3 regions of the Enterobacter vonholyi genome follow, and region 3 is predicted to be linked to each of the others. Evidence: riboswitches for the same ligand, from Rfam matches in the RefSeq annotation. Region 3 holds a riboswitch; each other region holds the start of a gene.
What was found. Region 3 has a riboswitch for thiamine pyrophosphate ahead of thiC (phosphomethylpyrimidine synthase ThiC). Riboswitches for the same ligand answer to the same signal wherever they lie in the genome.

Region 1 (10,066 bases), 1.8 Mb from region 3:
TGAGAGAGAAGAAGGTCGACAATGGCGTCCGGGTTGTCATCGGTAAACATATTCATCACGAAGCTGTTCCAGCCGTGCATTCTGGCCGTCTCTTCAATTGACAGCGTGATCTCCACCGAAAAAGGTGTCGTCACCGTATCGAGCGCCAGTACGCCTATGGTTTTAGGCGAGGCATGCGCGCCGCGAATTTTCTTGGCGGACAGGTCAGGAACGTAGCTGGTCTGCTCGATAGCCAGCTGAACGCGCGCCAGCGTTTCAGGTTTAAGGCGCTCCGGGCTATTCAGCGCGCGGGAGACCGTCATCAGCGATACGTTAGCCAGCTTTGCGACGTCCTTCAGGGAAGCCATTTTCTTACTCCGTTAATGCTCTGCGGGAAAGGGTATACAACTAAGTGGCTGATGTAAAAGGAAGGCTGATGCACAGGCCAGGCCATATTTAATCCAGTGATGAATATTTGATCGCGATCTCATTCTATCAATGTTAACGTTAACTTTCGTGATTAACATCTTAAATTTCCGCCAAACCGTATGAGAAAGCATAAATGTTAACGTTACCATAATGTCATTACTCCAATATGAGAATGTCATGATGAAAACGCATCACTCTCACAGCTACCCTTTATTAAGCGCATTACTGTTTTTCTTTTTTGTCACATGGTCATCTTCCGGCTCGTTGCTCTCTATCTGGCTCCATCAGGAGGTGGGGTTAAAGGCAGGGGATACGGGAGTCATCTATGCTGTGCTGTCCGTCTCCGCGCTGTGCGCGCAAATCTGCTACGGCTTCATTCAGGACAAGCTCGGCCTGCGCAAAAACCTGCTCTGGTTTCTGACCAGCCTGCTCATTCTTTCTGGCCCGGCCTTCCTGATGTTTGGTTATCTGCTGCAAATTAACGTGTTACTCGGCAGTATTTTCGGTGGGATTTATATCGGGCTGACGTTTAACGGCGGAATAGGGGTACTGGAGTCCTATACCGAGCGCGTGGCCCGCCAGAGCCAGTTTGAGTTCGGCAAGGCGAGGATGTGGGGATCGCTGGGCTGGGCGGCGGCAACCTTTTTTGCCGGGCTCCTGTTTAACATTAACCCGAAGCTGAACTTTGCTGTCGCGAGCTGCGCCGGGCTGGTGTTTTTTGTTTTGCTGGCGCGCCTAAGAGTCTCTTCGGCCCCGCACGCCATGCAGGAGGCGGTATCCGGCGGTAAGGTCACGCTGGAAGATGCCTTGCGCCTGCTGACGCTACCGCGGTTCTGGGCGCTGGTGTTTTTTGTTATCGGCACCTGTATTTATGGCGTCTACGACCAGCAGTTCCCGGTCTATTTCTCCTCACAGTTCCCGACGCTGCAGGAAGGAAACGCCATGTACGGCTATCTCAACTCCTTCCAGGTTTTCCTTGAGGCGGCGGGCATGTTTTGCGCCCCGTGGCTGGTGAATCGTCTCGGTGCGAAAAACGGCCTGATTTTCGCCGGAATGGTGATGGCGATGCGTATGGTGGCATCGGGTCTGGTTGAGGGACCGGTGTTGATCTCCATTACCAAGCTATTGCACGCGGTTGAGCTGCCCGTTTTGCTGGTCTCCATCTTTAAATACAACAGCCTGCATTTTGATAAGCGACTCTCTTCCACCCTCTATCTGGTGGGCTTTGCCTGTACAAGCTCGGTGATTGCCTCGGTGCTGTCGCCGCTGGCAGGTTACAGCTATGAGAAATACGGCTTTGCCCAGTCCTATCTCATCATGGGGCTACTGGTCTTCAGCACCACGTTTATCTCCATCTTCCTGTTGCGCTCGGGTAAGTCCTCTTCTGACCCGCTCATGCCGCAACCTTCCACCATCTGATCAAAGAGTAGAGAAATGACGTATTCCATTACGAAAGCAGAACAGGAACTTCAGTCCAGACGCGAAGGGCTTAACCTGCGCTGGTATCCCCGTTACCACCTCGCTGCGCGAGCTGGCTGGATGAACGACCCTAATGGCCTGGTGTGGTTTGACGGCTGGTATCACGCGTTTTACCAGCATCATCCGTATTCGACCCAGTGGGGGCCGATGCACTGGGGCCATGCGCGCAGCAAGGATTTAGTTCACTGGGAACACCTCCCGGTTGCTCTCGCCCCGGAAGGGCCAGACGACAAGGACGGCTGTTTTTCTGGCTCGGCGGTGGTGGATGGCGACATGCTGGCGCTGATCTACACCGGCCACAAATTCCACGGCGATCCTGGCGATGAGGCTAATCTCTACCAGGTTCAGTGCCTGGCAACCAGCCGTGACGGCATCCAGTTTGTGCGGCACGGGACAGTCATTAATACACCGCCCGGGCTGCATCACTTCCGCGATCCGAAGGTATGGCGTGAAGGGACGTGGTGGTACATGGTCGTGGGTGCGCGCGAAGGAGATACGGGCCAGGTGCGTGTGTACCGGTCTGCCGATCTGCGCGAGTGGCAGGACAGGGGCGTGCTCGCGGTGGCTGAAAAAGAGATGGGTTATATGTGGGAATGCCCGGACTTTTTTACCCTCAACGGTAAACGCGTGCTGATGTTCTCACCTCAGGGACTCACCGCAGACGGATTTAATCATCGCAATCTTTTCCAGAGCGGCTACCTGGTAGGTGAATGGCAGCCTGATCAGCCCTTTGTGCCTGAAGGTGAGTTTGTGGAGATGGATCGCGGGCATGATTTCTATGCGCCGCAAAGTTTCCTGACTCCTGACGGCCGCCGTATTGTTATCGGCTGGCTGGACATGTGGGAATCGCCCCTGCCGGAACAGCAGGATGGCTGGGCGGGTATGCTTTCTTTACCGCGCGAGCTGACGCTGAGTGCGGATAACCATCTGCAAATGCGACCGGCCAGAGAAGTTGAAGCCCTGCGCGGGGCGTGGTTCCCCTGGCCGATAAGTACACTTAATAACCAGCAGATGACGCTGGTGGAACACTGCGATGCGATGGAGGTCATTCTGCAATGGGATTGCACGAATAGCAGCGCGGAGCAATACGGCATTCGTCTCGGCGACGGCCTACGCCTCTATGTTGATGCCCAGATGCAGCGCCTGGTGCTGGAGCGACACTATCCACAGTATGGCCTGTGCGGTACCCGAAGCGTCGCGCTTAACCTGAACGACGCGCTCAGCCTGCGCCTGTTCTTTGACTGCTCTTCGGTGGAAGTGTTTGTTAACGAAGGTGAGGCGTGCCTCAGCAGCCGTATTTATCCTGATGCCGACTGCCGCGAGCTGGCGTTATTTGCCTGGACGGGAGGAGCATCGCTTATTCATGGCGGGGCGTGGCAGTTAGAGTAAATCTGTATTTAGTCATGAGCTAAAATAAAGCCCCATACAAATGGGGCTATGTAAATCTTATCAGGAGGGAGCGTAGTCCTAAGATCACATTTTTGATAATTGTGCGTTTACGACTCTCTCTTTTTCGACAACCAGCTGCATAATATAGCTATCCTTGTGCCATAAACCCTTATTTGGCTTCCAGCCTTTCGAAAGCAGATATTCAGCAGCATCAGATATTGGCTTATTCATAACGCGATCCGCTTCACCTGAAAACTGTTTAACATCGCCGCTTGCTTTGGCAGGCTTGCTGTCACAACGACCCGCAGCATCCATAACCTGAGTGCAGCCTTCAGGAAAATGCTTATGTGCTGATTGTGCAAGTTGAGCAGCATTCTCCAAAGCCTGTTTTTCTGCAGCAGCGTTAATGGCTGATGTGCGGTTTTGCTCTGCAATATAACAAGCGTCTTTACTCACCCCCTTGCTTTGACAATCCGCCATCCGTTGCGCTGGTGAGGAACACGCAGTAAGAGATAATACAGCCGCTATCATCATTAACTTTTTCATTATTGCCTCAGTAATTGCAATTATAAATATAGGTGCCTAACATCAAGCCGATCCATATCCCTAATAAAATAAAAGTGAGATACAAAACAGCGGAGATAAAAATGTACTTTGTCATTTTCTTTGCGAGCAGCAATGTATTGAGTTATAGCCAGCTGATTAAAACTCATGGGCGATTTTTTTTAGAACACTGGCATTTTATTTTAATACTGTAACATCACCATCCGTAAGATGCGGACGCCGCAACAATTTCATCACCGTTGGATGTACCTGATGTAGAGAGGGTAGCAGCTACATTCTCAGCGAACTTATGACGGTAGCCGATTGCATAACCTTGCGCATCTTTGAAGTTGGCAGCACCGACGGCAACCGCGTTATCTGTATCAACGTAATGCAAACCAGCAAGAGAAGCAGCGCCAGCGATACCAGCACGATATTCCTTGCGATCCTCATTCTGCTGATTCTCCAGAGAAGAGAACTTAGCGTTATTTTGACTCTCTAACGCAGTAATACGTGATTCATGATTCGCTAATTGTGCGCTGTGATTCTGAATCGTCGCTTCCTGTGTTTGCTGGCGTGACTGAACGGTAGCAACAGCAGCTTTATTCGCTGCGGCTACCGTTTGTGCATCGACAGCTAAAGATTGCGCATAAGCGCCCGTATTAAATGCCTGAGTCGCTTTGCCAGAGGCATCCTGAAGTGCTTGATCTTGTCTATCCTGATCGGCGTTGAAAATGCTTTTATCGACCTTACTTGCTAGCGCTTGAGTGTTGGCGTCTGCTTTGTTGTTCGCATTGGTCGCGGTGATGTCAGTTTTATCTACTCTCGTGTTTGTATCAATGATTGCTTGACCGTTAGTAATAACGCCTTGTAAAGCCGCATCTGCTTTATTATTAGTGTTATCAATCAATATATTCTGTTTGTTATCAGTGATTGTCTGATCTGCTTTGTAATCGTCGATTTTCTGATTAAGGATAGCGTTAGCTTGAGTGTTAGCATTTACGCCATCTTGAGCGGTGTTAGCTGTATCTTGTGCTTTATTAATAGCTGTATTTGCTCTGTCAATATCGCCCTGAAGGTTATAGATTTGCCCGTCTTGCTTAATGTTACTCCCCTCGATGTTATCAAGGTTATAGGCGGTTTTATCGGTACCCTGAATTTGAATGTGAGCACCTGGATTGTTGACGTTATCGTCAAGGTTTATGTTTACTTCCGCAGCATTTGCAGTATTCATTGAACCAGCAAACACAAAACCAAAAACAGCGATAGCTGTTGTATTTAAATAGTTCATTTTAAAGCTCTCATCATCACTACAAGAAAAAATAAAGTAAGGGCGCTATCCTGGCGGGAAGATACAACGTCTTGTTATATCTGAAATAATTCACAATTAACGTTGAAAATTTTGGTTTGATAACTTATTTCGTAACGTGCAGTAACTATCTATGAATGTGTAATTTTGATTATTGATCTAAATCATAAATAGCAGGAATAGCTAAACGAGTCATTCCAGAAAAGCTCGGCTTAATAATCTTATAATACAATAAGATAGCGATTCATGATGGATGAGAGCCAAATTAGATATAAAACACCAATACATTAAATGTATTTAAGTGTTTTGATTAAAATTGGTTAATAATACACATAACAGTTTATGTAAATTTATGGGTTTTTGCCGATTATTTATTATCGAATCTTTCGCTAGCTTCGAATGAAATGAAATCAGCTCATTTTTGTTACGGGATATACCAGGAAAAAATATTTATGTTGAAGATGCTAGCGAAAAAGTGTTTAGGGAGATTCATAACGCGATCGCTGCCGTGATAAATCAAAACCCCTTGCGCCTGACCTGTGGCCACGGTTACACTGATTGAGAACATTGATTTCAATAAATCATTGTTTTAAAAGTATTTTGACTCGGGGTGCCCTTCCTTGTGAAGGCTGAGAAATACCCGTATTACCTGATCTGGATAATGCCAGCGTAGGGAAGTCAGATGCCTTCCCGGTCATCGCTTCTTCACGCAAGGCAGGAGCGAACCCATGCAGCCTGACCTGCTCGATTTACACGTTTTACATCACTTCCGCACCCGTTCTCCGCTGACCCATTGTATGACCAATGATGTCGTACAGACCTTTACGGCCAACGTTCTGCTGGCGCTTGGCGCATCACCCGCGATGGTGATTGAGGCCGAAGAGGCCGAGCAGTTTGCTGCGATCGCCGATGCGCTGCTGGTCAACGTTGGCACGCTGACCTCGCCGCGGGCCCAGTCGATGCGGCGGGCGATTGAGAGCGCGGTGGCGGCAGGAAAGCCCTGGACGCTGGACCCGGTTGCCGTGGGCGCCCTGACGTTCCGCACCCGGTTTTGCCATCAAATTCTTGCTCTGAAACCGGCTGCCATTCGCGGCAATGCCTCTGAAATCCTTGCTCTTGCCGGGATGAGCCCGGGTGGGCGCGGCGTTGATACGACCGATACCGCCGCCAGCGCGGTGCCCGCTGCACAGGCGCTGGCCCGCCAGACCAATGCCGTTGTGGTCGTCACCGGCGAGGTGGATTACATCACGGACGGGCAACGTACTCGAACGGTTACCGGCGGCGATCCGCTGATGACGCGCGTGGTAGGCACCGGATGCGCGCTTTCTGCCGTTGTGGCGGCGAGCTGTTCGCTGCCGGGTGACCGGCTGGATAACATTGCTGCCGTCTGCGGATGGATGAAGCGAGCCGGAACGGTCGCGGTTGCGCAGTCGCGTGGCCCGGGCAGTTTTGCCAGCGCGTTCCTCGACGCGCTCTATACGCTGGAGGAGCAGGCATGAAGCGGATTAACGCCCTGACCATTGCCGGCACCGATCCCAGCGGCGGCGCGGGTATCCAGGCTGACCTCAAAACATTCTCGGCCCTTGGCGCGTACGGCTGCTCGGTCATTACCGCGCTGGTGGCGCAAAACACGCGCGGCGTGCAGTCGGTCTACCGTATCGAGCCAGATTTTGTTGCCGCACAGCTGGATTCTGTGTTCAGCGACGTGCGCATCGATACCACCAAGATCGGCATGCTGGCCGAGACGGATATTGTGGAAGCGGTGGCCGAGCGGCTTAAACGCTATCAGGTGCAAAACGTGGTGCTGGATACCGTCATGCTGGCAAAAAGCGGCGACCCGCTGCTTTCGGCCTCCGCCGTGGAGACGCTGCGTACAAAACTGCTGCCGCAGGTGGCGCTTATCACGCCCAATCTGCCGGAAGCCGCCGCGTTGTTAGGCACATCGCATGCGCAAACTGAACGCGAGATGAAAGCGCAGGGAAACGCGCTGCTGGCGATGGGCTGCGGCGCGGTGCTGATGAAGGGCGGTCATCTTGACGACGCTGAAAGCCCGGACTGGCTCTTTACCCGCGATGGCGAAGTACGTTTTACCGCGCCGCGCGTGCAGACCAAAAACACCCACGGCACGGGCTGCACGCTCTCCGCCGCGCTGGCGGCGCTGCGTCCCCGGCATGAAGGCTGGGCCGATACGGTTAGCGAAGCGAAAGCCTGGCTCTCGGCGGCGCTGGCAAAAGCCGATACTCTGGAAGTCGGTCACGGTATTGGGCCGGTTCATCATTTTCATGCATGGTGGTAACCCAGTATACTGGCAGGAAACACCACGCCTGAGAAAACAGAGATGGAACAAGCGCATACCCGGTTAATCGCTCAACTGAATGAACGGATCGCCGCGCCGGACAACACGCCGCTGTACCTGAAATTTGCCGAAACGGTAAAAAATGCGGTGCGAAGCGGCATGCTGGAGCACGGGAATATTTTGCCCGGCGAGCGCGATCTGAGCCAGTTAACCGGCGTGTCGCGCATTACCGTGCGAAAGGCAATGCAGGCGCTGGAGGAAGAGGGCGTGGTGACGCGTTCCCGTGGATATGGCACGCAAATCAACAACATCTTTGAATATTCGCTGAAAGAGGCGCGCGGGTTCTCGCAGCAGGTGGTGCTGCGCGGCCAAAAGCCCAATACGCTGTGGGTCAACAAGCGTGTGGTGAAATGCCCGGAAGAGGTGGCTAACCACCTATCGATCTCCCCGGACAGCGAGGTTTTTTTACTTAAGCGCATTCGCTATGTGGATGACGATGCGGTGTCGATTGAAGAGTCCTGGGTCCCGGTCGGGTTAATTCCCGATCCGGATGCAATTGGCATTTCGCTGTACGACTACTTCCGCAGTCAGAACATCTTCCCGCAGCGCACCCGCTCAAGGGTGAGCGCCCGCATGCCGGACAGCGAGTTTCAGGCGCACATAAAGATGGATGAAAAAATACCGGTGCTGGTGATCAAGCAGGTTGCGCTTGACCAGCAGCACCGTCCGATTGAGTACAGCATCAGCTACTGTCGCAGCGATCTATACGTCTTTGTATGCGAGGAGTAATTCCTCACGAGTCGGGGCGCAATCGCCGCCGCGGTGGCTGACCACCCAGGACGCCACGGCATTCCCCAGCAGAACGGCGTCTGCCAGCGACCATCCCGCTGCCAGCCCTGCCAGCGTGCCGCCCGCGTGGCTGTCGCCAGCACCAATGGTGTCCACAACCGTCGCCGGGAACGCCGGAACAACGCCCGAGGCGTCACCGTCATACCACATAGCACCGTCTTTATCATGGCGCACAATTAGCGCGGCGCCGAAGCGTTGCTGCCACACTTCACCCAGGTTTTCAGACTCCACACCGAATCTTTCAGCTGCAAGTTCCGCTTCCTGACGATTGAGCGACACGATTGGCCTGCAGGCCATAATCCGCTCCATCAGCGCGTCGGGAATATCCGCGATGCGGGGGCCGAAATCGATCAATGCCGTCACGTCCTGTAATCCCTCCAGCCAGCGTGTCAGCAGCTCGCCGCACGGCGATGCCAGCTGGTAGCCGGACAAATAAATCAGGCTGTTTTGCGGAACGTAAAGCGCATCCAGCCAGCGCTGCTGCCACTGGTTCTCCACGCCGCTAAAGGACATAAAGGTACGTTCGCCGTCAGGCTCAACCAGCGCCAGGCACCAGCCGTTGTCGCCCGTATCGGCCTCCACGGCGCTGTGCAGATCCTGCTTCGCCATGGCGTTGCGGATAATATCCGCCCAGACGCCGTGACCGACGGGCAGAGCGTTTTGCGCCGTAATGCCGAGCCGCTTCAGGGCGATGGCAATGTTTAGCGCGCAGCCGCCGATATTCACGCCCTGCTGCTTAAGTTCGATATCGCACCCGCGCCAGGGCAGGGCGTAGGCGTCGGCGATGACGTCTATCACCGCTGCGCCCAGCACCGTCACCGGGCGCGTGGCGTGCAGGGTGTCGAGACGTTGGGCAAATGCATTCATACGCCCTCCCTTTGCTCCCGGTAGTGCAGCAGTTTCTCGCAATAGTGGCCGAAATCGAGCCGGTTAACGGCGTCGAGCTCGGCCTTCAGCGCCGGGTCAATTGCCTGGACGCCGTGGAGCGCGCCGCAGATGGCTGTCGCCATGGCACCAATGGTGTCGGTATCGCCGCCCAGGTTGGCGCATAAAATGGCGCAGCGGTTCGGTTCGGTTTCCGCCAGTTCGACCATCGCAATGGCCGCCGGGACGGACTCAATGGTGCTGGTTCCTGCGCCGACAAGCTGATAAATCTGCTCGCTGGCGGAGTCGATGCCGTTGGCTTCCCGTACAGTCTTAAGCGCCAGCTCAATACGCGCCGCCAGCGACGCGCTGAAGGTGGTGGTTTTCGCCTCCTGCGCATAGCGGGCGATACCCGGCAGGGCATCGACGATGTTCTGCCAGCTTTCGCCGTCGACGGCACGGGAAACCGCCCACGCAATCACCACCGCGCCGGCAATGGCGAGGTCGGATTTATGGGTCGGGCTGGAGGCCAGCGCCACCTGCTCAACAAAGTGTTCCAGACGCGTGGCCGGAAGCAGGCAGCCCAGCGGGGAGGCGCGCATCGCCGCCCCGTTGGTCACGCCGTTGTTTTCCAGTTCGCTCACCGGCTTGCCGTCACGAATTGCGTTAAGCGCGATTTTGGAGGTTGGGCCGAGCACGTTCTTATTAAACGCATCGAAATCGAGCGCCCAGTTCAGGATATGCTTGCCGATAACATCCGCGTTAATCTCCCCGTCGCACTCAACGATCGCATCGGCCAGGCACAGCGCCATTGAGGTATCGTCGGTAAACTCTGCCTGTTTGAAATAGCAGGCCGCATTATTCTCTGCCGGGCCGGGTAAAAAGCGGTCGATCCAGCCGAAGTGCGCCTTGATGCGCTTTCTCGGCCA
Region 2 (10,066 bases), 490 kb from region 3:
TATACCGGACTGGCGTTGCAGCAGCAGCGCGCAGAAGATCTGCTCGAACAGGACCGCATCGATCAGCTGGTCCAGCTGGTGGGCGACAAGGCCGCCGTGCGCCAGATGCTGGTTTCCCATCTCGGACGCAGCTTTCGTCAGGGCCGACACATTCTGCGGGTGCTCTACTACCGGCCAATGAAAAATCTGTTGCCCGGCACGGCGTTACGCCGCTCGGAAACCCACATGGCCCGACAAATCTTCAGCGGCCTGACGCGCATAAATGAGGAAAACGGGGAACTGGAGGCGGATATTGCCCATCACTGGCAGCAGCTTTCCCCGCGCCACTGGCGCTTCTTCTTACGCCCCGGCATCCACTTTCACCACGGCCGCGAGCTGGAGATGCACGACGTCATCGCCTCTCTGGAACGCGCCCGCAGGCTGCCGCTCTACTCGCATATTTCGCGCATCCACTCCCCCACGGCCTGGACGCTGGACATTGAGCTGTCGCAGCAGGACAAGTGGCTTCCCTGGCTGCTGGGCTATGTGCCGTCGATGATTTTGCCCGGTGAGTGGGAATCATTGAACAGTTTTGCCAGCCTGCCGATTGGCACCGGGCCCTACTCCGTGTCCCGCAATAACAGCAACCAGCTGAAAATCCGCGCGTTCGATGACTACTTTGGCTATCGGGCGCTGATCGACGAAGTGAACGTGTGGGTATTGCCTGACCTCAATGAAGACCTGAGCTGCGGTCTGACGCTTGAAGGCCCCACCACCGGAGAAAAGGCCGTTGAGAGCCGCCTGGAGGAAGGATGCTACTATCTCCTGTTTGACCGCCGCACCCACCGCGGGGCAAACCAGGGCGTCCGCAAGTGGATCAGCCACGTGCTGTCCCCTTCCAATCTGATCTACCATGCGGAAGAGCAGTACCAGACATACTGGTTTCCGGCCTACGGCCTGCTTCCGCGCTGGCACCACGCCCGGCCGTCGCACTGCGACAAACCCGCAGGGCTGGAGTCCATCACCCTGACCTACTACCGCGAGCACGTGGAGCATCGTTTTATCGCGAGGATCATGACCCGCCTGCTGGCAGCCGAGGGGGTCAAGTTAGAGGTAAGAGAAGTGGACTATGACGAATGGCATCAGGGGGAGATCGCCAGCGATATCTGGCTCAACAGCGCTAATTTTACCCTGCCGCTCGATTTTTCATTATTTTCACACCTGTATGAAGTCCCGCTGATCCAGCACTGCATCGACCGTGACTGGCAGCAGGACGCCGCCCTGTGGCGATCGGGCGAGATGAATCTTGCCGTATGGTGCCAGCAGCTGCTGGCCGAGCAGGCGATCGTCCCGCTGATCCACCACTGGCTGATGATTCAGGGCCAGCGCAGCATGCGCGGCCTGCGGATGAACACCCTGGGCTGGTTTGATTTTAAATCCGCCTGGTTTGCCCCCCCGGAGCCATAACGCTTTCGTAATATTCACCAAATCATTACAATAGCGCCGTTCTCAACGGGGTGCTGCATCACAGATGTGCGCTGAGATAATACCCGTCGAACCTGATCCGGATAACGCCGGCGAAGGGATTTGAGGCTGTCGCTCAAAATCCTTTGCCACTCAACCCTGAGGTGCAAAGTGTTAAAAAAAGTTCTCCCCCTGCTGGCGCTGTTTGCGCTGCCTGCTTTTGCCAAGCCCGTCCTGACGGTCTACACCTACGACTCCTTCTCTGCCGACTGGGGCCCTGGCCCGGTTGTCAAAAAAGCCTTTGAAGCGGACTGCAACTGCGAGCTGAAGTTCGTGGCGCTTGAAGATGGCGTGTCGCTGCTCAACCGTCTGCGCATGGAAGGAAAAAACAGTAAAGCCGACGTGGTGCTCGGGCTGGATAACAACCTGCTGGAAGCCGCCTCGCAAACCAAACTGTTTGCCAAAAGCGGCGTCGCGGCAGATGCCGTTAACGTGCCGGGCGGCTGGAAGAACGACACCTTTGTGCCGTTCGACTATGGCTACTTTGCTTTTGTTTATGACAAAAATAAGCTGAAAAACCCGCCAAAAAGCCTGAAAGAGCTGGTCGAAAGCGATCAGAAGTGGCGCGTAATTTACGAAGATCCGCGTACCAGCACGCCGGGCCTGGGCCTGCTGCTATGGATGCAAAAAGTCTACGGGGATAAAGCACCGGAAGCATGGCAGAAGCTGGCCGCCAAAACCGTCACCGTGACCAAAGGCTGGAGCGAAGCCTACGGCCTGTTCCTCAAAGGCGAAAGCGACCTGGTGCTGAGCTACACCACCTCCCCGGCCTACCACATTATCGCCGAGAAGAAAGACAACTATGCAGCCGCAGATTTTGCGGAAGGGCACTATCTGCAGGTGGAAGTGGCCGCGCGTACCGCTGCCAGCAAACAGCCGGAGCTGGCCGAGAAGTTCCTGAAGTTTATGGTTTCACCGGCGTTCCAGAACGCCATTCCAGCGGGCAACTGGATGTATCCGGTTACTAACGTTGCGCTGCCTGCAGGTTTCGAGCAGTTGACCAAACCGAAAACCTCGCTGGAGTTTACGCCGCAGCAGGTCGCCGCGCAGCGTGCCGCATGGGTAAGCGAATGGCAACGCGCCGTCAGCCGTTGATTTCCGGCTGGTTACTTCCCGGGCTGCTCGCCGCCGCCGTGATGGTAGCGGTCAGCCTGGGGGCTTTTCTTGCATTGTGGTTTAACGCGCCAGAGAGCGACCTGCTCGCCCTCTGGCACGACAGCTACCTCTGGCACGTTATCCGGTTCTCCTTCTGGCAGGCGTCTCTTTCTGCCCTGCTGTCGGTGATCCCGGCTATTTTTCTGGCACGCGCTCTGTATCGACGGCGATTTCCCGGCAGGCAGGCCCTGCTGCGCCTGTGCGCCATGACGCTGATCCTGCCCGTGCTGGTGGCGGTATTTGGTATTCTGAGCGTTTACGGTCGCCAGGGCTGGCTGTCTTCACTGTTCGGTCAGCTTGGTCTGGAATGGTCATTCTCGCCTTACGGACTGCAGGGCATTCTGCTGGCGCACGTATTTTTCAATATGCCGATGGCAACGCGCCTCTTTTTGCAGGCGCTGGAAAATATTCCCGGCGAACAGCGTCAGATTGCCGCCCAGCTCGGCATGCGCGGCGTGTCGTTCTTCCGCTTTGTCGAATGGCCGTGGCTGCGCCGCCAGCTCCCGCCCGTGGCGGCGTTAATCTTCATGCTCTGCTTTGCCAGCTTTGCCACCGTGCTGTCACTCGGCGGCGGGCCGCAGGCCACCACCATTGAGCTGGCGATTTACCAGGCGCTGAGTTACGACTACGATCCCGGTCGCGCCGCGCTGCTGGCGATGGTGCAGATGGCGTGCTGTCTTGCGCTGGTGCTGTTGAGCCAGCGGCTGAGTAAAGCCATTCCCGCAGGTAGTCATCAAATAACCGGCTGGCGCGATCCGCAGGACAGCCTGCACAGCCGCGTCAGCGATTTTATCCTGATCGCGCTGGCGCTGTTGCTGCTGCTGCCGCCGCTGCTGGCCGTTATCGTTGACGGCCTGAACCTCAATCTTATGTCCGTCCTACAACAGCCCGTTCTCTGGCAGGCGACCTGGACCTCGGTACGCATAGCGCTGGCTGCCGGACTGCTGTGCGTTATGCTGACCATGATGCTGCTGTGGAGCAGCCGTGAGCTCTACGCCCGCCAGGCGCAAAAAGCCGGACAAATGCTGGAACTGACGGGCATGCTGATACTGGCGATGCCGGGTATCGTGCTGGCAACGGGCTTCTTTTTACTGTTCAACAGCACCCTCGGCCTGCCGGAAAGGGCCGATGGCATTGTGATTTTCACTAACGCCTTAATGGCCATCCCCTACGCGCTTAAGGTGCTGGAAAACCCGATGCGCGACGTCAACAGCCGCTACGGTTTGCTGTGTCAGTCGCTGGGCATGCAGGGCTGGCAGCGGCTGAAGGTAGTCGAACTGCGCGCGCTAAAACGCCCGCTGGCGCAGGCGCTGGCCTTTGCCTGCGTGCTCTCTATTGGAGACTTTGCCGTCGTGGCGCTGTTCGGCAATGACGATTTCCGCACGCTGCCTTACTGGCTTTATCAGCAAATTGGCTCTTACCGCAGTCAGGATGGCGCGGTTACCGCGCTGTTACTGCTGCTGCTGTGCTTTGCCTTATTTACCGTTATCGAAAAACTCCCGGGGCGTGATGTTAAAACTGACTGATGTAACCTGGCTTTATCAGCATCTGCCGATGCGCTTCACGCTCTCCGTTCAGCAGGGCGAGCGGATTGCCGTGCTTGGCCCAAGCGGTGCCGGGAAAAGCACCTTGCTCAATTTGATCGCCGGCTTTCTGCAACCTGCCAGCGGGTCGATAGCCATCGATAATCGTGATTTCACCAACGCCCCTCCGGCTAAACGTCCTGTGTCGATGCTGTTTCAGGAAAACAACCTCTTCACCCATCTGACGGTGCGGCAAAACATCGCGCTGGGAATGCATCCGGGGCTCAGGCTGAACGATGCCCAACGCGAAAAACTTGAAGTGATTGCCGGACAGATGGGGATCACCGAATTCATCGACAGGCTGCCGGGCGAGCTCTCCGGCGGCCAGCGTCAGCGCGTGGCGCTGGCGCGTTGTCTGGTGCGCGAGCAGCCGCTTCTGCTGCTGGATGAGCCCTTCTCGGCGCTCGATCCCGCGCTGCGTCAGGAGATGCTCGCCCTGGTGCAGGAGGTCTGCCAGCGTCAGCAGCTGACGATGCTGATGGTTTCGCACAGTATTGAGGATGCAGCACGGATTGCGCCGCGATCGGTGGTGGTTGCCGAAGGGCGAATTGCGTGGGATGGGAAGACGGAAGAGCTGCTGAGTGGTAAAGCGGGGGCGTCTTCACTGTTGGGCATTCGTGCCGTCTGATGCCCTCACCCTGACCCTCTCCCACAGGGAGAGGGAATAAACATTAACGGCTCACCACCTTCAGCAGAATTTCGCCGTACACCGGCATCAGCGGGTGGCGAATCAGCGCGACCAGGGCCACCACGGCCACACCCAGCGTCAGCGGGGCCAGCCACAAAAGACGAGAGCGCGGGAGATAGCGCGTCAGGCGATCGACGCTCGCTTTCGCGCTGCGCCACAGCCGCCAGCAGAGCCAGACCGCCAACCACAGCAGCAGCGCCGTGCCCAGCAGCAGCCACTTAAACTCACCGCTTTGCATCCCGTCAGGAATATCTATCGCCGCCCCTGCGAGGATCCCCGGCAGGAAGTAGAACGGCGGCCAGAAGACGCAGCCGATAATGTTCGGCACCACGAATTTCGCGACGGGCAGATCCAGCATCCCGGCCACCATCGGCACCAGCGGACGCGTTGGCCCGACAAAGCGGCCGACGAGGATGGTAAACATGCTGTGCTGATGCAGCGCGTGCTCGGTTTTATCCAGCAAGGCTTTGTTCTTTTTCATGAACGACCAGCGGTGCAGCGGCTTCTTAAAGCGCCAGCCCAGCCAGAAGGAGATCCAGTCGCCGAGCAGGCAGCCGATAATCCCGGCCAGCCACGCCTGCCAGAAATTAACCTCGCCGCTGCCAATCAGCGCACCAAGCCCTGCCATCATTACGGTGCCGGGCAGGATTAACCCGACGAGCGCCAGCGACTCCAGAAACGCCACCAGCGCCACGGCGATGAGCGAGTACATAACGGACTGGGTAATAAAGTGTTCCAGCAATGCCTGCATAACTATTCCGGTCAGAAAACGAATCAGCGATTCTGCTTAGCGCCCCGCACCGCGTCAAGGCAACAATTGTCTGAATAGTTTACAGGTTGCTTTCCGCATTCACCTGTTTGTTTATCTTTTTTTACCGATTATTCACATCCCGCGCGGAATTCACTCGGACTGGCACCGGTACATTTTTTAAATACGCGGGAGAAATAGAGCTGATCCTCAAAGCCTACGTTGCGTCCCACGGTGGCGATGGGCATCCGGGTGGTGCTGAGCAACAGTTTCGCCTGGCTGATGCGCTGATCTTCACGCCAGCTCAATACGCTGACGCCCAGCTGCTGGCGGAACAGATGCGACAGCCGCGACGGCGACAGGCAGACGTGCTGAGCAACGCTGGCGATATCAAACTGGCTATCGGCCAGGTGATCGCTGATGTACTGGCAGGCGTCGCGCACGCGGTTATCCAGCGGCGGGTTAAGCGACTCGTTAATCGCCTCCATCCGTCGCAGCAGCAGCTGTTCAAGGAGGTTTATCGCCAGCAGTTCGGCATAGCGACCACCGGCCTGCCCCGCCTCGATAATCTGGGCAAAAAGCTCGCGAAACTGCGCAAGATGAACCTCGTCCGGGCGATAAAAACCGGTGTGCGCAAAAATTGCTGGCCAGGAAAGCCACTCCTGCCAGTAGGCGCGCGGACGGAAGTAAACCCACTGGTGATACCACTCTTTGGCATCCGGATGGCGGCCATAGTGGTGGATCTCCCCCGGCGGGAACAGCAGGATATCTCCCGGGCGGCAGACAAACTGCTGGTCACCGTTCTTGATGATTCCTTCCCCTCGCACGGTGAGGTTGAGGATATACCCTTTCATCCCAAGCGGTCGGTCGACGTAAAAGTCGAGATATCCCTCAGCCTCGATAGGGGTCAGTCCCGCCACAAGGTGCGCGTTAAACGAGTATCCCGGCAGCAGGGGATCGTTTTGCGTTTCGGCCATAGATTCAGTTCTCCCAAGGGTCCTGAAGGAAACCAATTGTCCATATCACTAAAAGCAGCTTAAAAATGGCCCGCGTAAAGATCTAAAAAGCATCACGCCGCTTTTACGTCCGCCATGTTTCAGCCTTTCCCCCTGATTTCTTCGCCAGAGCAAGCAGATAACCAGTAACAAAAGTGTCTATAAGTGCGGCAGAAATGTCCACATTGAATATTTGCACGGCGTCACACTTTCCGTTGTAACAGCAATTTAGTCCATAAGATTAGCGGATCCTGCCTGACGACTTTTTCCCCCAGTCTCTAATGTTCTTCCATACCTGTTTTTTCGATGGAGCAACACCATGGCAATTGCGATTGGCCTCGATTTTGGCAGCGATTCGGTTCGCGCGCTGGCAGTGGACTGTACGTCCGGCCAGGAGATAGCAACCAGCGTTGAGTGGTACCCGCGCTGGCAAGAGGGGCGCTACTGTGATGCGCCGAACAACCAGTTCCGCCACCACCCGCGTGACTATATCGAGTCGATGGAAGCGGCGATCAAAACCGTCCTGGCCGAACTGACTGACGCCCAGCGAGCTGAGATTGTGGGGATTGGCGTCGACAGCACCGGCTCCACGCCAGCCCCTGTGGATGCCGAAGGACGCGTGCTGGCGCTGCGCCCGGAGTTTGCCGACAACCCGAACGCCATGTTCGTGCTGTGGAAAGACCATACCGCCGTGGAAGAGGCCGAAGCCATCACCCGCCTGTGCCATCAGCCGGGCAAAACGGACTACTCGCGCTACATCGGCGGGATTTACTCCAGCGAATGGTTCTGGGCCAAGATCCTCCACGTCACCCGTGCCGACGACTCCGTTGCGCAAGCTGCCGCGTCATGGGTTGAGCTGTGCGACTGGGTGCCTGCCCTGCTCTCCGGCACCACCCGCCCGCAGGATATCCGCCGCGGTCGCTGCAGCGCCGGGCATAAATCCCTGTGGCATGAAAGCTGGGGCGGCCTGCCTCCGGCCGCGTTCTTTGATGAACTCGACCCGATTATCAACAAGAGCCTGACATACCCGCTGTTTACCGACACCTTCACCGCCGATGTTCCCGTCGGCACCCTCTGCGAAGAGTGGGCGACGCGCCTCGGCCTGCCGCGAAACGTGGCGATCTCTGGCGGCGCCTTTGACTGCCATATGGGCGCCGTAGGCGCGGGCGCACAGCCAAACACGCTGGTCAAAGTCATCGGGACTTCCACCTGCGACATCCTGACGGCGGATAAAGCCACCGTCGGCGACCGCGCGGTGAAAGGCATCTGCGGACAGGTTGACGGCAGCGTGGTGCCGGACTTCATCGGCCTGGAAGCCGGTCAGTCCGCGTTTGGTGATATCTACGCCTGGTTTGGCCGCGTGCTGGGCTGGCCGCTAGACCAGCTGGCGGCGGCGCATCCTGAACTGAAAACACAGATAGCCGAGAGCAAAAAGCAGCTCCTGCCGCAGCTCACCGAAGCCTGGGCAAAAAATCCGTCTCTCGATCACCTCCCGGTGGTGCTGGACTGGTTTAACGGCCGTCGTACGCCGTTCGCCAACCAGCGTCTGAAAGGGGTGATCGCGGATCTCAACCTGGCAACCGACGCGCCTGCGCTGTTCGGCGGCCTGATTGCCGCAACGGCCTTCGGCGCCCGCGCGATTATGGAGTGCTTCACCGGGCAGGGCATCGACGTGAATAACGTGATGGCGCTGGGCGGTATTGCCCGTAAAAACCCGGTGATCATGCAGGCCTGCTGCGACGTGCTGAACCGTCCGCTGCAGATTGTGGCCTCCGATCAGTGCTGCGCGCTGGGCGCGGCGATTTTCGCCGCCGTGGCCGCAGGGGTCCATGCGGATATCCCGACCGCGCAGCAGCATATGGCGAGCGCCGTCGAAAATACGCTCCAGCCGCGTGCCCAGCAGGCACAACGCTTTGAACAGCTTTATCAGCGCTACCAGCAATGGGCAAAAAGCGCCGAACTTCACTATCTCCCTGTCGCCGCCCCGGCCAAAAGCGCCGCGGACACTACGGCAACCCTGACCCATTAAGGACACGATGATGACCATTTTTAATAACTATGAAGTGTGGTTTGTGATTGGCAGCCAGCATCTGTACGGACCGGAAGCGCTGCAGCAGGTGACAAAACACGCGGAGCACGTCGTTAACGCGCTGAATGCGGAAGCCAAGCTGCCGTGCAAACTGGTGCTGAAACCCCTGGGCACAACGCCGGACGAAATCACTCACATCTGCCGCGACGCCAACTACGACGATAAATGCGCCGGTCTGGTGGTGTGGCTGCACACCTTCTCCCCCGCAAAAATGTGGATCAACGGCCTGTCTATCCTCAACAAACCGCTGCTGCAGTTCCACACCCAGTTCAACGCCTCCCTGCCGTGGGACAGCATCGACATGGACTTTATGAACCTGAACCAGACCGCGCACGGCGGCCGCGAGTTCGGCTTCATCGGCGCGCGTATGCGTCAGCAGCATGCGGTCGTGACTGGCCACTGGCAGGATGGCAAAGCGCAACAACGTATCGGCTCCTGGATGCGCCAGGCAGTCTCTAAGCAGGATACCCGCCACCTGAAAGTGGTGCGTTTCGGCGACAACATGCGTGAAGTAGCGGTCACCGACGGCGACAAAGTGGCCGCGCAGATCAAGTTCGGCTTCTCCGTGAATACCTGGGCCGTGGGCGACCTGGTGCAGGTGGTGAATGAAATCAGCGATGGCGACGTGAGCGCGCTGGTGGACGAATACGAAAGCAGCTACCGCCTGACGCCTGCGGCACAAATCAACGGCGACAAGCGCCAGAACGTGCTGGACGCGGCGCGCATCGAGCTGGGCATGAAGCGCTTCCTGGAACAGGGCGGTTTCCACGCCTTTACCACCACCTTTGAAGATCTCCACGGTCTGAAACAACTGCCGGGTCTGGCAGTACAACGCCTGATGCAGCAGGGCTACGGCTTTGCGGGCGAAGGCGACTGGAAAACTGCCGCTCTGCTTCGCATCATGAAGGTGATGTCGACCGGTCTGCAGGGCGGCACCTCCTTTATGGAGGACTACACCTACCACTTCGAAAACGGCAACGATCTGGTGCTCGGCTCACACATGCTGGAAGTCTGCCCTTCCATCGCGGTAGAGGAAAAACCGATCCTGGACGTGCAGTACCTCGGTATTGGCGGTAAAGCCGATCCGGCGCGTCTGATCTTCAACACCCGCACGGGCCCGGCCATCAACGCCAGCCTGATCGATCTCGGCGATCGTTTCCGCCTGCTGGTGAACTGCGTCGATGCGGTTGAAACCCCACATTCTCTACCGAAACTGCCGGTCGCCAACGCCCTGTGGAAAGCACAGCCGGATCTGCCGACCGCTTCAGAAGCCTGGATCCTCGCAGGTGGCGCGCATCACACCGT
Region 3 (10,066 bases):
TACAACCCGAAGGCCTTCTTCATACACGCGGCATGGCTGCATCAGGCTTGCGCCCATTGTGCAATATTCCCCACTGCTGCCTCCCGTAGGAGTCTGGACCGTGTCTCAGTTCCAGTGTGGCTGGTCATCCTCTCAGACCAGCTAGGGATCGTCGCCTAGGTGAGCCGTTACCCCACCTACTAGCTAATCCCATCTGGGCACATCTGATGGCAAGAGGCCCGAAGGTCCCCCTCTTTGGTCTTGCGACGTTATGCGGTATTAGCTACCGTTTCCAGTAGTTATCCCCCTCCATCAGGCAGTTTCCCAGACATTACTCACCCGTCCGCCGCTCGCCGGCAAAGTAGCAAGCTACTTTCCGCTGCCGCTCGACTTGCATGTGTTAGGCCTGCCGCCAGCGTTCAATCTGAGCCATGATCAAACTCTTCAATTTAAGTTTGATGCTCGTGAATTAAACTTCGTAATGAATTACGCATGTTCACTCAGAGACTTGGTATTCATTTATTGTCCGAAGACATTAAGAATCCATGTCACTTTGAGTGCCCACACAGATTGTCTGATAAATTGTTAAAGAGCAGTGCAACGCGGCTTTCGCTCACCGTTGCGAGGTGGCGTATATTACGCTTTCCTCTTTCAGAGTCAACCCGTTATTGCAGGATTTTTTCTCTTCAACCGACCGGGCTGTTTGTGAAGTGATTCACATCCGCCGTGTCGATGGAGGCGCATTATAGGGAGTTCGCGAACGACCGCAACCGAAAAGTTGCAAAAAAATGACTGACTGCTGCATTCCCCAGCAAAACCCCGCCTTATACCCTTTTATGCACAAAGTTATCCACAGTGATGCGAAAAAGTGAAAATGTACGAGCGTTGCGCAAACGTTTTCGTTAAAATGCTCGCGCTTAACAAGGATGCCTCGTCAGGTGTGTTAGATGAGTTTTTCGCAGGAAAATTCATCTAACGCTCTCTGTAATCGTGAAATCCAGGGGATTTACCATGCAACAACGTCGTCCAGTCCGCCGCGCTCTGCTCAGTGTTTCTGATAAAGCCGGTATCGTCGAATTCGCTCAGGCACTTTCTGCACGCGGTGTAGAACTGCTTTCTACAGGCGGTACCGCTCGCCTGTTAGCAGATAAAGGTCTGCCGGTAACCGAAGTGTCCGATTACACCGGTTTCCCGGAAATGATGGATGGACGCGTCAAAACCCTGCATCCGAAAGTCCACGGCGGTATTCTTGGCCGTCGCGGCCAGGACGACGCCATTATGGAACAGCACGACATCGCGCCGATCGATATGGTTGTCGTTAACCTCTACCCGTTTGCCCAGACCGTTGCCCGCGAAGGCTGCTCTCTGGAAGATGCCGTAGAGAATATTGATATTGGCGGCCCAACCATGGTGCGCTCAGCAGCCAAGAACCATAAAGATGTGGCTATCGTGGTGAAGAGCAGCGATTACGAGACCATTATTAATGAGATGGATGCCAACGAAGGGTCGCTGACTCTGGATACCCGTTTCGACCTCGCCATTAAAGCTTTCGAGCACACCGCAGCGTATGACAGCATGATCGCCAACTACTTCGGTAGCCTGGTGCCGGCTTACCACGGTGAAAGCAAAGATCCTTCTGGCCGCTTCCCGCGTACCCTGAATCTGAACTTCATTAAGAAACAAGATATGCGTTACGGTGAGAACAGCCACCAGCAGGCTGCCTTCTATATAGAAGAAGAGGTAAAAGAAGCCTCTGTTGCGACCGCTCAGCAGGTTCAGGGCAAAGCGCTCTCCTATAACAACATTGCCGACACCGACGCGGCGCTGGAATGCGTGAAAGAGTTCAGCGAGCCGGCCTGCGTTATCGTCAAGCACGCCAACCCATGCGGCGTGGCGGTAAGCACCTCTATTCTGGATGCCTACGATCGCGCCTACAAAACCGACCCGACCTCCGCGTTCGGCGGCATTATCGCCTTCAACCGCGAACTGGATGCTGAAACCGCACAGGCCATTATCTCCCGCCAGTTTGTCGAAGTGATTATCGCGCCATCGGCCTCCGAAGAAGCGCTGAAAATCACCGCGGCAAAACAGAACGTGCGCGTACTGATTTGCGGCCAGTGGGCAGAACGCGTGCCGGGCCTGGACTTCAAACGCGTAAACGGCGGCCTGCTGGTTCAGGACCGCGATCTGGGCATGGTGACAAAAGCCGACCTGCGCGTGGTGACCAAACGCCAGCCGACCGAACAGGAACTGCGTGACGCGCTGTTCTGCTGGAAAGTGGCGAAGTTCGTAAAATCCAACGCCATCGTCTATGCGAAAGAGAACATGACTATCGGGATAGGCGCAGGCCAGATGAGCCGCGTTTACTCTGCGAAAATCGCGGGTATTAAAGCAGGTGACGAAGGTCTGGAAGTCAAAGGCTCCGCCATGGCCTCTGACGCCTTCTTCCCGTTCCGTGACGGTATCGACGCCGCAGCCGCTGTGGGCATCACCTGCGTGATCCAGCCAGGCGGTTCAATCCGCGACGACGAAGTGATTGCCGCTGCCGACGAACACGGCATCGCGATGATCTTCACCGACATGCGCCACTTCCGCCATTAATTCCCGGAGCTGAAAATGAAAGTATTAGTGATTGGTAACGGCGGACGCGAGCACGCGCTGGCGTGGAAAGCGGCGCAGTCTCCGCTGGTGACAACGGTCTTCGTGGCACCGGGCAACGCCGGTACCGCACTGGAACCCGCGCTGCAGAACGTGGCTATCGGCGTGACCGACATTCCGGCGCTGCTGAGTTTTGTCCAGAGCGAGAAAATCGACCTGACCATCGTCGGCCCGGAAGCGCCGCTGGTGATTGGCGTGGTGGATGCGTTCCGCGCAGCGGGCCTGAAAATTTTCGGCCCAACGGAAGGCGCCGCGCAGCTGGAAGGCTCCAAAGCCTTCACCAAAGATTTCCTCGCGCGTCATAACATCCCGACGGCGGAATATCAGAATTTCACTGAAGTGGAGCCTGCTCTGGCCTACTTACGTGAGAAGGGCGCGCCGATTGTTATCAAGGCCGACGGTCTGGCCGCCGGTAAAGGCGTGATCGTCGCGATGACGCTCGACGAAGCCGAAGCCGCAGTTCAGGATATGCTGGCGGGCAATGCTTTCGGTGATGCGGGCCACCGCATCGTGATCGAAGAGTTCCTCGACGGTGAAGAAGCAAGCTTCATCGTGATGGTCGACGGTGAGCACGTTCTGCCGATGGCCACCAGCCAGGACCACAAGCGTGTGGGCAATGGCGATACCGGCCCGAATACCGGTGGAATGGGGGCTTACTCCCCCGCTCCGGTAGTGACTGACGAAGTTCACCAGCGCACCATGGATCGCATCATCTGGCCTACCGTGAAGGGAATGGCGGCAGAAGGTAATACCTACACCGGTTTCCTTTACGCAGGTCTGATGATCGACAAGCAGGGTAACCCTAAGGTCATCGAATTCAACTGCCGTTTTGGCGATCCGGAAACGCAGCCAATCATGCTGCGCATGAAATCCGATCTGGTGGATCTGTGCCTGGCAGCCTGCGATGGCAAGCTGGACGAGAAAACCTCCGAGTGGGACGAGCGTGCGTCTCTCGGCGTGGTGATTGCTGCGGGTGGTTATCCGGGCAACTACAGCACCGGTGATGAAATCCACGGCCTGCCGCTGGAAGAGATTGAAGGTGCGAAGGTGTTCCACGCCGGTACGAAGCTGGCTGGCGACGATCGCGTCCTCACCAACGGCGGCCGCGTGCTGTGTGCAACCGCGCTGGGCCATACCGTGGCAGAAGCGCAGAAGCGCGCCTATGCGCTGATGGCAGATATTCACTGGAACGGTAGCTTTAGCCGTCAGGATATCGGCTATCGCGCGATTGCACGCGAGCAGGGGGAGTAACGGAACCGTCTGTTCCCCCTCACCCTGACCCTCTCCCTCAAGGGAGAGGGGATTTACCTCAGAAACTCTTCTCTGTCGGCTGCCAGGTGCAGAAGTCTTCGTTCGCCACCAGCAGCAGCTGAGAGCCTTCCGGCGCCTCAAGCCACGCCACGCTCACTTCCATTGATGAATGACGCTGACGGCGTTGAATGTGTTCGGTTGCCCAGGATTCGAGCTCAGGCTTGACCGTCTGCCCTTCGCAGGTTGTCACCGACCCATCGGCATGCCAGCGCCCCTGGCGCAGCACAACGCGTCCCAGACGAAGCGCATCGCTGGTCTGGCGGATTTGTTCGGCACGATAACGGTAGAGGGCGATTTGATCGCTGGAAAGCTGCTGTTTTTGACCGCTGACTTCGCGCTGCATAAAGCTCAGCTCGCCATGGTCGTCAAAACGCACTTTCACATGTTCGGGGGTTTTGCTGTAGACGTTCAGTTCAATCAGCGACAGGTCATCTCCCTGCCAGCGATATTCCGCAGTCGACGTATTGCCGTTATGCCACGGGCTGAAGGCAGAAAGCAGATGAACTTCGCCGCCGGAATCTTTGCGCCAGACCCTAACCGCGCCCTGGTTGTCCGCGTAACCGCTGGCGGTAAACGGCGGCAGGGAGGTGTCGTGGCTACAGGCTGACAGCAGCAGCATGCCTGCCAGCGCGAGCGTTCCACGCCAGAAAGACAAAAGGGGCGTTACCGCCCCTTCGCTAAAACTGTTCACTGCCACGCGTCTTACTTAACAGCGTCTTTCAGTGCTTTACCAGAAACAAATGCCGGCACGTTAGCTGCGGCGATTTTGATTTCTTTACCGGTCTGCGGGTTGCGGCCAGTACGCTCAGCGCGGTGGTTCACTTTGAAGGTACCGAAACCAACCAGTTGTACAGCATCACCTTCTTTCAGAGACTCAGTAATAGCAGCCAGGGTAGATTCCAGAGCAGCTTTAGCCTGCACTTTAGACAGATCAGCCTTGTCCGCAATTACATCAATCAGTTGAGTCTTGTTCATAAGTTATCCTTTCAATGTGTTTATCGCTTGCTAAGCATCGAGTGCGACGAAAATGCCAAAAAAGCACTCTCCTGCATACACGCACCGATAGCCACTTTTTTTCGCCCCCCAAATGTAGACCAGACAAGGGGCGAAAGGGAAGAGTCGAGGAGCGACAAAACGGGCGTTATCTCAAGATTTATTGTCTCATTGGTTAAAAATTATACCAATATTGCTCTCGCCAGCCTCTCGTAAGTCCGCGCGCAGCCCTTTTATCAGCTCAATATCGCGTTCTTCACACTCTGCTAACAGGCGGAAAATTTCCCACTGAATGTCCCATTCTTGCTCAACCGCCGGGTTCGCACGCAGCTCTTCGTCGGTCATTTCCCGACCTTCCTGGGTCATTTCCAGCATCGCGACGGTCGTAATAGATGCCTTACTGACTTCAATAGCGTGCTCCAGCGTTTCACCGCTCAGTCGGGAGTGCAGCAGTTCGCTTAACGCCACGCAGGCATCAATTGCCGGGTAGACGCCGTACAGGTCAAAATCATCCGCCACCGGAATCGCCTCTTCCAGCTTTTCGAGCTGAGAGTCGAAATTCACCTTCGCGTCTTTCACCGTCAGCGTTTCCCAGATCAGATCCAGAATGCGGCGGTAGATATGGCCATCACCAAAACCCGTCTGCTTGCAGAACGCGGCATAGTTGGGATACATGCGCTCGCACAGGCAAGCCATAAAGGTGACGTGCTGCCAGCTTTCCAGCTTTTCAAGGCGCAGGTGAATTGGGTTTTGTAGCATGATGATCTCTCGAATCGAAAATTAGGCGCAGTTTACCTGAATCATCGCTGAATTTCCTGCCAACGAACAAAAGCCGGACGTGAAGACGCCACGGCGTCTGCCCAGCGCGTCGGCTCCGGCAAGCGGTAGCCCTTCATGCAGCGCTGCACCCACGCGAGGGCGCTGTCCATGCTCACACGGTGCCCGGTAGCGATAAAGAGCGGGTTACAGCGTGCCTTGCTGCGCCAGACCCACGCCAGCTGCTCGCCTTTATGGATGAGCGGCGCCAGCGCACCCGGCTCGGATGAAAGAGGTTCAAACGCGCCGCACAGGCGTTTCTTGGCGACGCCAATGGTCGGCACATCCACCAGCAGCCCAAAATGACTGGCAACGCCTAAACGACGCGGGTGTGAGATCCCGTGCCCATCGACAAACAGCAGGTCAGGTTTTTGCGAAAGCTGCTCCCACGCTGCCAGCAGCGCGGGATATTCGCGGAAGGAGAGAAAGCCCGGAATGTACGGCATGGTGGTCGCGATACGCGCGACCTTGTACTCCACCAGCTCAAGCGAAGGGTATTTCAGTACCACCATCGCCGCTCGCGTCACGTCCCCACCCTGCTCGAATCCGACGTCTGCTCCGCCAATGTACTGCGGAGGGTCCTTATCCAGACGATCCTCGCGGATCACCGATGAGGCCAGTTCGATTTGTTGAGCGCGTAGCGACGCGAGATCCATAACGACTCCTTACTTGTGATACTGGGCAGAAAGCCGATGCACCGCCTCCACAAATACGCCTGCGTGTTCTGGCGGCACATCCTGATGAATGCCGTGGCCGAGGTTAAAGACGTGGCCTTCCCCCTGGCCGAAACCAGACAGTATAGTCGACACTTCTTCTTCAATGCGGGCTGGCGGCGCATAAAGCATGGACGGGTCCATATTGCCCTGCAGCGCTACTTTGTCGCCCACGCGACGACGCGCATCGGCAATATCGGTGGTCCAGTCGAGACCCAGCGCGTCGCAGCCGGTTGCCGCCATCGCTTCCAGCCACTGGCCGCCACCTTTGGTGAACAGCGTCACCGGCACGCGGCGACCTTCGTTTTCACGCAGCAGGCCATCAACGATTTTATGCATGTAATACAGGGAGAACTGCTGATAATCGCGCCCGGTCAGCACGCCGCCCCAGGTATCGAAAATCATCACCGACTGCGCGCCCGCCTTAATCTGCGCGTTCAGATAGAGCGTAACGCTCTTCGCCAGCTTGTCGAGCAGCGCATGCAGGGCCAGCGGCTCGGCGTACATCATCTTTTTAATCATGGTGAAGGCTTTGCTGCTGCCCCCTTCCACCATATAGGTCGCCAGCGTCCACGGGCTGCCTGAGAAGCCAATCAGCGGCACTTCACCTTTCAGCTCGCGGCGAATGGTGCGCACGGCGTTCATCACGTAGCCCAGTTCGCCTTCCGGATCGGGGATCGGCAGCTTGTCCACGTCGGCTTTGCTTTTGATCGGAGAGGTGAAACGCGGACCTTCACCGGTTTCGAAGTACAGGCCAAGGCCCATCGCATCCGGAATGGTCAGAATATCCGAGAAGAGGATCGCCGCATCCAGCGGGAAGCGGCGCAGCGGCTGGAGCGTCACTTCACAGGCCAGCTCGGCGTTTTTGCAAAGCGACATAAAATCGCCCGCCTGCGCGCGCGTGGCTTTGTACTCTGGCAGATAGCGTCCCGCCTGGCGCATCATCCACACCGGGGTGACATCAACGGGCTGGCGCAGCAGCGCACGCAGATAACGATCGTTCTTCAGTTCGGTCATTTTTGCAGTTCCTTAAGCGTCATGGCCTCAGTGTAACACTACTCATACTCGGCCCGACACATCGCCACGGTATCTTCTATCAGCCGACGCGCCACGGTGCCCGGCGGAGGTAACAGGGGTAAATCGTCGTAGCGATACCAGTTCGCGTCCAGCAGCTCTTTCTGATCGATAACGATCTCGCCGCTGTCATAGTCGGCCATAAAGGCCGTCATCAGCGACTGCGGGAACGGCCACGGCTGGGAGGTGACGTAGCGCAAGTTCTTCACTTTGATCCCGCTCTCTTCCATCACCTCGCGCGCCACTGCCTGCTCCAGCGTTTCGCCCACCTCGACGAACCCGGCCAGCACGGTATGAATGCCGTTGCGATGGCGGGTATGCTGTGCAAGCAAAATAGAGTCATCCCGACGGATAGCGACGATAATGCACGGCGCAATTTGTGGGTAATAACGTTCGCGGCAGTGGCTGCAGAGCATCGCCCACTCGGTTTTACTCGAGTGCATGGTATGGCCGCAATAGCCGCAGTATTTGTGCGAGCGGTAAAACTCCGCCAGCTGCACGCCCCGCCCCGCCAGCTGGAACAGGCCTACGTCCAGATCCAACACCTGGCGAACGGATCCCATATCCTGACGACGCGCTTGCTGGATCAACCACACGGGCTCACCCTGCCACTCGCCGATCTCTAGCGCAGGCTGGCCCACGAGATCGAACGTTTCCGCCGCACCGTAGGGCAGTTCTCCACCGGGCAACCATAATTTTTGTTCGTGGCTGACGATCCACCAACCCAGATCTGATTTTTCAATAATACGATCCATATCTATTGCACTACCTTCGCTTCACTGACATGTTGTTAGCATTGTGGTTACATTCTGGATGAGCAGATTCAATCCTACACTTTGCGGAGTCGACCATGTTAAACCAGCTAGAAAGCCTGACTGAGCGCGTTAGAGGAAGTAACAAACTGGTGGATCGCTGGCTGCATGTGCGCAAGCATCTACTCGTGGCTTATTACAATCTGGTCGGCATTAAGCCTGGCAAAGAATCGTTTATGCGACTGAACGAAAAAGCGCTGGATGATTTTTGTCAGGGCCTGGTCGACTATCTGTCCGACGGCCATTTCAATATTTATGAACGCATTATCCGCGAAATGGAAGGGACAACGCCGTATTTAGCGGCCAGCAAGCTCTATCCGCTGCTGGAAGCCAATACCCAGCAGATCATGGATTACTACGATTCCACGCTTGAGAACGCCATCGATCACGATAACTATCTTGAGTTCCAGCAGGCGCTATCCGACCTCGGCGAAGCGCTGGAGGAGCGATTCACGCTGGAAGACAAGCTGATCTCTCTCGCCCTGGACAATGATTTGAACATCAGTAACGAAGAGAACGTCGCGCGCCCTGCTTGAGTTCTTAATCGTTAACGAGTAATTTACAACCATTCGCCCCTCTCACGAGGGGGATTTTTCTTGTCGGAGTGCCCAGAGCGAAAGCCGGGCTGAGACCGTTAATTCGGGATCCGCGGAACCTGATCAGGCTAATACCTGCGAAGGGAACAAGAGTCACACTGCTGTTGTATCGCCCCCCGGGCGATCCTCTCTTGCTTCATCCGTCGTCTGACAAGCCATGTCCTTCACTTTTGGAATGAGCTATGTCTACTGCAAAACTGACCCGCCGCGAACAGCGCGCACAGGCCCAACACTTCATCGACACCCTGGAAGGCACCGCTTTCCCGAACTCGAAACGCATCTACATTTCCGGCTCGCAGGACGATATTCGCGTTCCGATGCGCGAAATCCACCTCAGCCCGACGCTTATCGGCGGCAGCAAAGAGAATCCGCAGTATGAAGACAACGAAGCCGTGCCGGTGTATGACACCTCCGGCCCATACGGCGATCCTGATGTTGCCATCAACGTCCAGCAGGGGCTGGCAAAGCTGCGCCAGCCGTGGATTGACGCGCGTAACGACTGCGAAGAGCTGAGCGTGCTCAGCTCTGCGTACACCAAAGAGCGCCTGGCCGACGACGGTCTGGACGAGCTGCGCTTTACCGGCCTGCTGACGCCAAAACGTGCTAAAGCAGGTAAATGCGTGACCCAGCTGCACTACGCCCGCCAGGGTATCGTCACGCCGGAGATGGAGTTCATCGCCATCCGTGAAAACATGGGTCGCGAGCGTATCCGCAGCGAAGTGCTGCGCTATCAGCATCCTGGTGAAGGCTTTGGCGCTCGCCTGCCGGAGAACATCACGCCGGAGTTTGTGCGTGACGAAGTGGCCGCCGGCCGCGCGATTATCCCCGCCAACATTAACCACCCGGAGTCCGAGCCGATGATTATCGGCCGCAACTTCCTGGTGAAGGTCAACGCTAACATCGGTAACTCGGCCGTCACCTCCTCCATCGAAGAAGAGGTGGAAAAGCTGGTCTGGTCCACGCGCTGGGGTGCGGACACGGTAATGGATCTCTCCACCGGCCGCTATATCCATGAAACCCGCGAATGGATCCTGCGTAACAGCCCGGTACCGATTGGCACCGTCCCGATTTATCAGGCGCTGGAGAAGGTCAACGGCATTGCCGAAGACCTCAC

Region 1: it holds a riboswitch for thiamine pyrophosphate, as region 3 does, so the genes downstream of both, thiM (hydroxyethylthiazole kinase) here and thiC (phosphomethylpyrimidine synthase ThiC) in region 3, are expected to answer to the same signal.
Region 2: it holds a riboswitch for thiamine pyrophosphate, as region 3 does, so the genes downstream of both, thiB (thiamine ABC transporter substrate binding subunit) here and thiC (phosphomethylpyrimidine synthase ThiC) in region 3, are expected to answer to the same signal.

Annotation. Positions count from the first base shown of each region.
Region 1 is NZ_CP162152.1:2,918,162-2,928,227, reverse strand. It holds gene AB3N39_RS13785 (LacI family DNA-binding transcriptional regulator) at 1-347, opposite strand, end outside; gene AB3N39_RS13780 (MFS transporter) at 586-1,827, shown strand; gene AB3N39_RS13775 (glycoside hydrolase family 32 protein) at 1,843-3,276, shown strand; gene AB3N39_RS13770 (hypothetical protein) at 3,361-3,822, opposite strand; gene AB3N39_RS13765 (YadA C-terminal domain-containing protein) at 4,037-5,110, opposite strand; TPP riboswitch at 5,725-5,821, shown strand; gene thiM (hydroxyethylthiazole kinase) at 5,857-6,627, shown strand; gene thiD (bifunctional hydroxymethylpyrimidine kinase/phosphomethylpyrimidine kinase) at 6,624-7,424, shown strand; gene AB3N39_RS13750 (GntR family transcriptional regulator) at 7,467-8,213, shown strand; gene AB3N39_RS13745 (PfkB family carbohydrate kinase) at 8,187-9,140, opposite strand; gene AB3N39_RS13740 (ADP-ribosylglycohydrolase family protein) at 9,137-10,066, opposite strand, start outside.
Region 2 is NZ_CP162152.1:719,333-729,398, reverse strand. It holds gene sgrR (HTH-type transcriptional regulator SgrR) at 1-1,446, shown strand, start outside; TPP riboswitch at 1,483-1,583, shown strand; gene thiB (thiamine ABC transporter substrate binding subunit) at 1,615-2,598, shown strand; gene thiP (thiamine/thiamine pyrophosphate ABC transporter permease ThiP) at 2,574-4,184, shown strand; gene thiQ (thiamine ABC transporter ATP-binding protein ThiQ) at 4,168-4,869, shown strand; gene AB3N39_RS03405 (DedA family protein) at 4,913-5,680, opposite strand; gene araC (arabinose operon transcriptional regulator AraC) at 5,809-6,654, opposite strand; gene araB (ribulokinase) at 6,992-8,701, shown strand; gene araA (L-arabinose isomerase) at 8,712-10,066, shown strand, end outside.
Region 3 is NZ_CP162152.1:225,284-235,349, reverse strand. It holds rRNA gene AB3N39_RS01090 (16S ribosomal RNA) at 1-430, opposite strand, end outside; gene purH (bifunctional phosphoribosylaminoimidazolecarboxamide formyltransferase/IMP cyclohydrolase) at 991-2,580, shown strand; gene purD (phosphoribosylamine--glycine ligase) at 2,596-3,888, shown strand; gene AB3N39_RS01075 (DUF1481 domain-containing protein) at 3,947-4,639, opposite strand; gene hupA (nucleoid-associated protein HU-alpha) at 4,651-4,923, opposite strand; gene AB3N39_RS01065 (YjaG family protein) at 5,110-5,700, opposite strand; gene nfi (deoxyribonuclease V) at 5,742-6,413, opposite strand; gene hemE (uroporphyrinogen decarboxylase) at 6,423-7,487, opposite strand; gene nudC (NAD(+) diphosphatase) at 7,526-8,299, opposite strand; gene rsd (sigma D regulator) at 8,395-8,892, shown strand; TPP riboswitch at 8,947-9,055, shown strand; gene thiC (phosphomethylpyrimidine synthase ThiC) at 9,135-10,066, shown strand, end outside.